DNA from 2 places in the Brassicibacter mesophilus genome. Region 1 is predicted to be linked to the other one. Evidence: riboswitches for the same ligand, from Rfam matches in the RefSeq annotation. Region 1 holds a riboswitch; the other holds the start of a gene.

Evidence for each region. A riboswitch is a leader RNA that binds a small molecule or an ion and turns the genes downstream of it on or off. The one in region 1 is predicted to bind cyclic di-GMP.
Region 2: linked by a shared signal. The riboswitch ahead of HNR33_RS15165 (hypothetical protein) and the one ahead of HNR33_RS18260 (ABC transporter substrate-binding protein) in region 1 are both predicted to bind cyclic di-GMP.

Annotation. Positions count from the first base shown of each region.
Region 1 covers NZ_JBNPXI010000022.1:33,069-36,499, forward strand. The annotation lists gene HNR33_RS18250 (protein-glutamine gamma-glutamyltransferase) at 1-407, opposite strand, end outside; gene HNR33_RS18255 (hypothetical protein) at 404-1,396, opposite strand; cyclic di-GMP riboswitch class I at 1,628-1,716, shown strand; gene HNR33_RS18260 (ABC transporter substrate-binding protein) at 1,828-3,431, shown strand, end outside.
Region 2 covers NZ_JBNPXI010000015.1:87,558-90,988, forward strand. The annotation lists gene HNR33_RS15160 (methyl-accepting chemotaxis protein) at 1-1,052, shown strand, start outside; cyclic di-GMP riboswitch class I at 1,459-1,546, shown strand; gene HNR33_RS15165 (hypothetical protein) at 1,644-2,156, shown strand; gene HNR33_RS15170 (oleate hydratase) at 2,347-2,493, shown strand; cyclic di-GMP riboswitch class I at 2,706-2,790, shown strand; gene HNR33_RS15175 (tetratricopeptide repeat protein) at 2,884-3,431, shown strand, end outside.

The DNA.
Region 1 (3,431 bases):
TCCTCAGGGAATATATCAAGAACTGCTTTATAAAACACAATAACCATAGCTGTAGCACATTCAGTGCCATATTTTCTACCATTCATAAAGATATCATTTATTGCTTTACTAGGAACTGCATTTCTTTTTAGTAAAAATCCTCCTTCTCTAGTAAGTTCCCAAAAGTTAGTATTACAATAAGCTTTACGAAAGACTTTAAATGCTAATCCACTTCTATTCAATCTTATAGATGCATTAACAATATTTGAACGAATCTTAAGCTCAAAACGTAGCTCATCTAATGAAGAATATCGATACACCTTTGAACTTTCAGATAAAATATTTATGATTTTTCGTTCAATAATATTTGCAGGATAGTTTTCGATAATATTATTTGGAGGGATTATTCTACCGTTTATCCTAATCATAATGACCCTCCTTTAGCTTTTGCTATATTGATTTGACTAGCTATAGGGTATCTGATCCATTCTTTCCACCATGTATTGTCTTTACGATATGTCATATAAGAAAAGCTTGAAAGAAGGGTTTTAGCATCATTATTTAGTTTTTTAAACGAATTTAATACATTGTTTTCCTTATTAGTTAATGGATCAACAAATTCTCCAGTATCAATTAATATTTTTTTACATAAATACTTAGCTTCTAAATTTACTTCATAAGGGATAGGCTCACTTGTTAGCTGAAAACTCTCACCTGTATAATATAAAAATGGACTGTTTTCTTCAAACCATTTTATAAAATATGTGTATTTTTCCTCGTTGCTTTTTGGGCTATTTATACTTATACCGGGGATAAAGCTTAAAAGCTTATTTGCCAGCCTCACTTCTTTTTTATCTGTGGATTTTAAATGCTCTGCTAATAAATAAAGACTCTTAAGTTCGCGTGATTCAAAAAGTGCCCATACAAGATCGTGAATATAGAAACCTCTTTTGTATCGGTCAAAAACTAAATCTACTATAATTGGTAGCTCTGAATTATCATTAAATGATTTTATTAGGAGTATAGCAGCTTTATCTAATACTTCGTCGAAATCATTATTAAGCCCATCATCAGTATAACCACTTTCGAGTATCCATTTTAAAGTAGTTTGAGTTGAATGAGTATGTTCAGATGACAGGGTAGTTGCAAAAGAAATATCCTTTTTCTCATCTCTTATTCCATCAATAAATCCCAGTGCTACTCTGTTTTTATAGCTTAGTTCTTTAGTGATGTTAAATTCATTAATTTTATCTTGTAGCAAAAACAATGAAGTAAAACTTACATTTTGTTCATTAATTAATTCTACGGCTTTTTTAATATTTTTTTTAGCAGTTGAATCAAAAAGGTCTTTCATATTTTCAGTGCCATTATCTATCCTTGTTTTATCCAAAAGGTTTGTAATGTTTATTTGATTCATTGAACTTTATACCCCCTTGCGTTTAGATGATATATTATATAATATTGCTAAACTAATTTTGTGTTTATCAAAGTGCAAAAAAATATTATAAATATGTTAAAATAAATAATAAAATTGTATTAGCTAAATTGTTTAAAAATTGAGATAAGTAAATCTAAAACAAAAAACGACAAAATACTATGATATAATGTAAGGATATTAGTGCTATTTTAAATATGTTGAAATATCAAAATTTGATAAAGGCAAACTTATTGAAAGATAGGGACGCAAAGCCAAGGACCTAAGGCAAGGAAAGCTTGTTATGGTAGCCGGTTGCCGAAAAGCAAAAGATATGTCTTTTTATGCCCTTTTCGGTATGAGAAGACATTTTTTGTAGCAAGAGAATATGTATTTAAGAAACAACTATATTTTAAAATAGGGAGGTAGTTACTTTGAAAAGGAACAAAATTTTAATTTTAAGTTTAATTACTCTTTTAATTTTTTCATCATTCCCTGTACAAGCTGATGACAGCAATTTACAGCATAATGACAATAAAACATATGAGCAGTTAGCTGAGCTGTCTGAATCCATAGTTTTAATTAAAGCCTATAATGAAAAGGGAGAGGTTGAAAAATTTGGATCAGGAGTAGTTATTAGTGAAAATGGTCTTATTATAACAAACTATCATGTGCTTGAGGGTGGAGTTTACTTCGGTGTAGTTATGGAAGGTATGGAAGAAGGTTATGAATATGGCACAATAAATGTATTAGGGTTATCTCAAGAAGCTGATTTAGGACTGATTAAAATAAATGTACCAACAAAACCATTAAATATTGGAGCTACTGAGAATTTAAAAAAGGGGCAAAAGGTAGTAGCAATAGGAAACCCTTTAGGTTTTGAAAATACAATTTCTGACGGTATTATTTCTGCTATTAGAGACTTTGATGGAGTAGAAGTAATCCAGACAACAACACCAATCTCTCCAGGAAGTTCAGGAGGTGCACTCATGGACATGAATGGAGATTTAATTGGAATAACTACGTTAGTTACAGTAGATGGACAAAATTTAAACTTTGCAGTATCAAGTAAACATATATTTGAATTGTTAGAAGATAAAAATACAAAAATGAACATGGAAATCTGGGGACAGAATGGTCTGTTTGAATATGGTGATTCTTCTATTGTATTTGATACATTTAACTACCATCATAACAATAAACACATAATAAACTTAATTTCAAATAATGAAACTAAAATGGACTTCAGTATTTTTATTCTAAGTGAGAACTTTAGAAATCAAGTTGAAGAATTATATATAAATAACATACAAGAAATTGCAAAAAAATATGAGATTAAAGACTATGAATTTAATTTGTTCGCAGGAGAAAGTACATTTACATATCAATACTATAACGGCAAAATAAAGAATAAAAAATGGACATATCCTAAGAATGATAGTAAGTCAAAAGAGAATATTTTAAAGATTAACTTAGGAAATGAAATATATTCACTAGATCATCAGCTTACCATAAATTCGGATGAATATCATATAATAAGCAACATGTTTGAAGGCTTAATGACTGAAAAAAATGGAGAAATGCAACTCGCAATGGCAAAAAATTATACCGTGTCTGATGATGGAAAAACTTATACTTTTTATTTAAAAGATGCTAAATGGTCTGATGGGGAGCCAGTAAAGGCTTCACATTTTGAATATGCGTGGAAAAAGGCACTAAATCCAGATGAGTTTGTATTCGATGCATTTAAATTATATTGTATTGAAGGTGCACAGAATTATAATGAAGGTACAGGAAGAATAGAAGATGTTAAAATTAAGGCTATTAATGACAAAACATTACAAGTCAAACTAACTCAGCCAACTCCATACTTCGTAAAGTTAATTTCTTTACCAGTTTATTTACCACTACGAAAGGATATAGTTGAGCAATCACCATATGACTGGGCTGAAAATCCAATAACAGCAATTAGTAATGGGCCATTTCGATTAGAAGAGTTTGAGGAAGGAACCAAAGTAACTCTTGTTAAGAATGATGA
Region 2 (3,431 bases), on a different contig from region 1:
TAAATAAAACAGCAAATTTTGATTTGACATATGATTCAGAGGCAGAAAAGCTGTTAAAAAATAAGGATGAAACTGGAACTATGGCAAAATCTATGCTTGTTCTAAGGAATTCCTTAAGAGACCTTACAAAAGAACTAAATGAATCATCTGATATCTTAAAAGAGAACGCACACATAGTTGAATTAGCATCCACAGAATTAAATGATGATGCAACAGAAACATCTGCTACCACAGAAGAACTATCTGCAGGAATGGAAGAAACCGCAGCATCATCAGAAGAAATAAATGCGTCGGTACAAGAAATAGAAAAGGCTATTGAATCAATATCACAGAAAGCAGAGGCAGGAGCTTTAGAAGCACAAGATGTATACAAAAGAGCAGGAGAGCTGAAAAATACTGCAGTAGAGTCAGTTGAGAAATCTGAAAAGATATATGAAAATGTAAAGAAAGACCTAGATATTGCAATAGAACAGATAGATGCAGTTAAAAAAATAAATATACTAGCAGATACAATACTTCAGATAACAAGTCAAACCAACCTTTTAGCATTAAATGCTGCTATAGAGGCAGCTAGAGCAGGAGAAGCTGGAAGAGGGTTTGCAGTAGTAGCAGATGAGATAAGAAAATTAGCAGAACAATCATCACAAGCAATAACAGATATACAGGAAGTAGTGGAAATAGTAAATCCATCAGTAGATAATCTAGTAAAAAGCTCAAGGGAAATACTTGAGTTTGTAGAAACAGAAGTAAATAAAGATTACAAAACCCTTGTTGGAGTAGGAGAACAATACAGTAAAGACGCAGATACATTTAATAGCCTAATTATGGATTTCAGTGCTACGTTTCAACAGCTGAGAGCTGCAATACAAGACATTTCAACAGCTGTGAATGAAGTGTCTATAACAATGAATGAAGGGGCAAGTGGAGTCGAAGATATAGCAGTTAGAACGACAAATATAGTAGAAAAGCTTGTCAATATCAGAAATACAACAAATGGTAACTTAGAAAGTGCAACTAAGCTTGTCAATATAGTATCTAAAATAAAGATGTAAAATTAAAAATAGAATGGTATTTTATAGATATTTAACTGTAGGCATTATAATTATTATGCTTACAGTTTTTATTGTTCCCAAAACTGATTCTAACAAGCTTTTAAGATACTGATAGATTTTCAATTTAAAGGCTATATAAAATAATAGGATTCATAAAAATATTACATATAATATACAACTAAAATATAAAGCAAAGTAATGCTAATTTTATAAAAAGAATATAGAGAAAGTTAGAAATTGGGAGAGGTGTACTATGTGGAATATAAACTATTGGTACTAAAGTCCCCAAAATGCAAAATGTGTAATATTATAAAGAAATAAAAAAGAAATTGTAAATTAATAAAGAATATGGGATTGATGTAAAAGGTTGTTTAATAATTTCTAGAAATTTCTTAGATATAATTAAAATTGACAAAGGCAAACTCATAGAAATGTGGGAACGCAAAGCTATTGGATCTAAGGCAAGAGATTACTATGACAGCCAGGCTGCCGGACAACTTAGTATGAAAACTTTCATGCTCTTTTTCGGCATGAGAGTTTTTTATTTTTAAAAAACAAGGAGGGACAACTATAGTAAAGCAAAGAAAAAAGATGAGTTTTTTGCTTAGGAATGCTATGTATATTTCTTCTTTCAAATGTTTTAATGAAGAAATATTATATACAGAATCAGTTGTATCTTTAGATGAACTAAGAATAAGTATTAACTTAATCATGAAGGTTTTAGATAAAAACAATTTATTGAATGAGAAAATATGCAAAGTAAGGGATTGGTTTGAACATGATGGATACTTAACTACAAAAGAAGTCATTTCAAAAGATTTCATACTAGAACTTACAAAAGATAATGAAACATTTTATAAGAGTCGCTCAGGAGAAACATATGCTAAATTAGGGTTATTTGATGAATGTTACAGGTGGTATCTAAGAATATATATAATTGATGAGTATGATTTAAAAGAAGATGAAGAAAAAGGAGGAACATTTGATATTTGCATAAACAAAGAAATATCAAAATTATTGAAAAGTCAAATCGAATATGTAGTACTTATCAAATTGAAAAGAGATGAACCAAAGAAATTTTTCGAACAAAGATATGCTAGATGATGTTAGCGTCACAGAATAATAAAATGATCACTAACTGGAGCTGAAGAGACACTTTGGTTGTCATATCTAAGTAAATGTCAAATACATTCTAACTGAGATTTTCAACAAAAGAATGCAATGAATATCTAGAAAATGAGTCAAATGCGGTACATTAGGATCATTTTCTTTTACCAAGATTAAAGATATATTCATTGATTCACAATTCCAGCCACGTGCTATGAGTGATCGTCCAAAGGTAGTACCTGAAGGCTCTATTAATTTTGCAATGATCAACCAGTTCGTCGAAATTACTGAGGACATGGTATTTACTGAGGAATACTCTATCGCACTTTACTAAGAGCATTGAATACTTGATTTAGATAATGAGAGAATCGGCTATCTTTAACCTACTAAAGCAGGTTATAAGATAGTGGATTTTTTATAGTATTAAAGTACTAAAAATGATAATATTGATGGAAAAATGTTTTAATCGACAACATTCTACAAATTTCTCGGATGAGATTTGATATACTACGTCGGTGGTAAAACAAAACTAACAGACTAACAAATTTTCGAAAAAGGTAAACTTATCGAAAGATAAGGACACAAAGCTGCGGATCTAAAGTCAGATGACCATGGTAGCCGGGTTGCCGAATTATAACGTGTAAGTGTAAAATCCTTTCATGCATTTCGGTATGTAAGGATTTTTTGTTTTATGACACGAATTATTTGAAAGGAGGATGAAATTATGACTGAGGATATTGAAACGATGGATATTGCTGATGATGTAATTGTATGTACAAATTGCAATAGCTCATTAGTAGAACCGGAGTATAAGGTACCCTTGTGTAAGGAGTGCAGAGATAAGTTATCAAACCGTCCAATACCATTATGGATAAAAGCTTTTTTTGGTATAATCATTATTATTCTTATTTTATCTCTTGTAAAGTTTCCATCTTCAGTGAAAGCAGGTGTTGCTCATGAAAGAGGGGTTAGGGCCGAGAAGGAGAGGAGATATATCACTACTATGAATGAATATGAAAAAATATTAAACAAGTATCCTAATTCAACACTTGCTCTGGCTAAACTTAGTATTGCATACTATCAAAATGGTAAAATTGATGAAGCAGTAGAGACAATTAATAAAATTGTTGGACAAGAGGTAGATGAAGATTTAATCAAAGAGCTTGATACCGTTACAGATAATATATCTACCTTTTACTATCCAAATGAAGATTTAACTAAGATATTAAACAGTCCACAGGAGAATTACTATTCGGAAGAGCTATTAATACA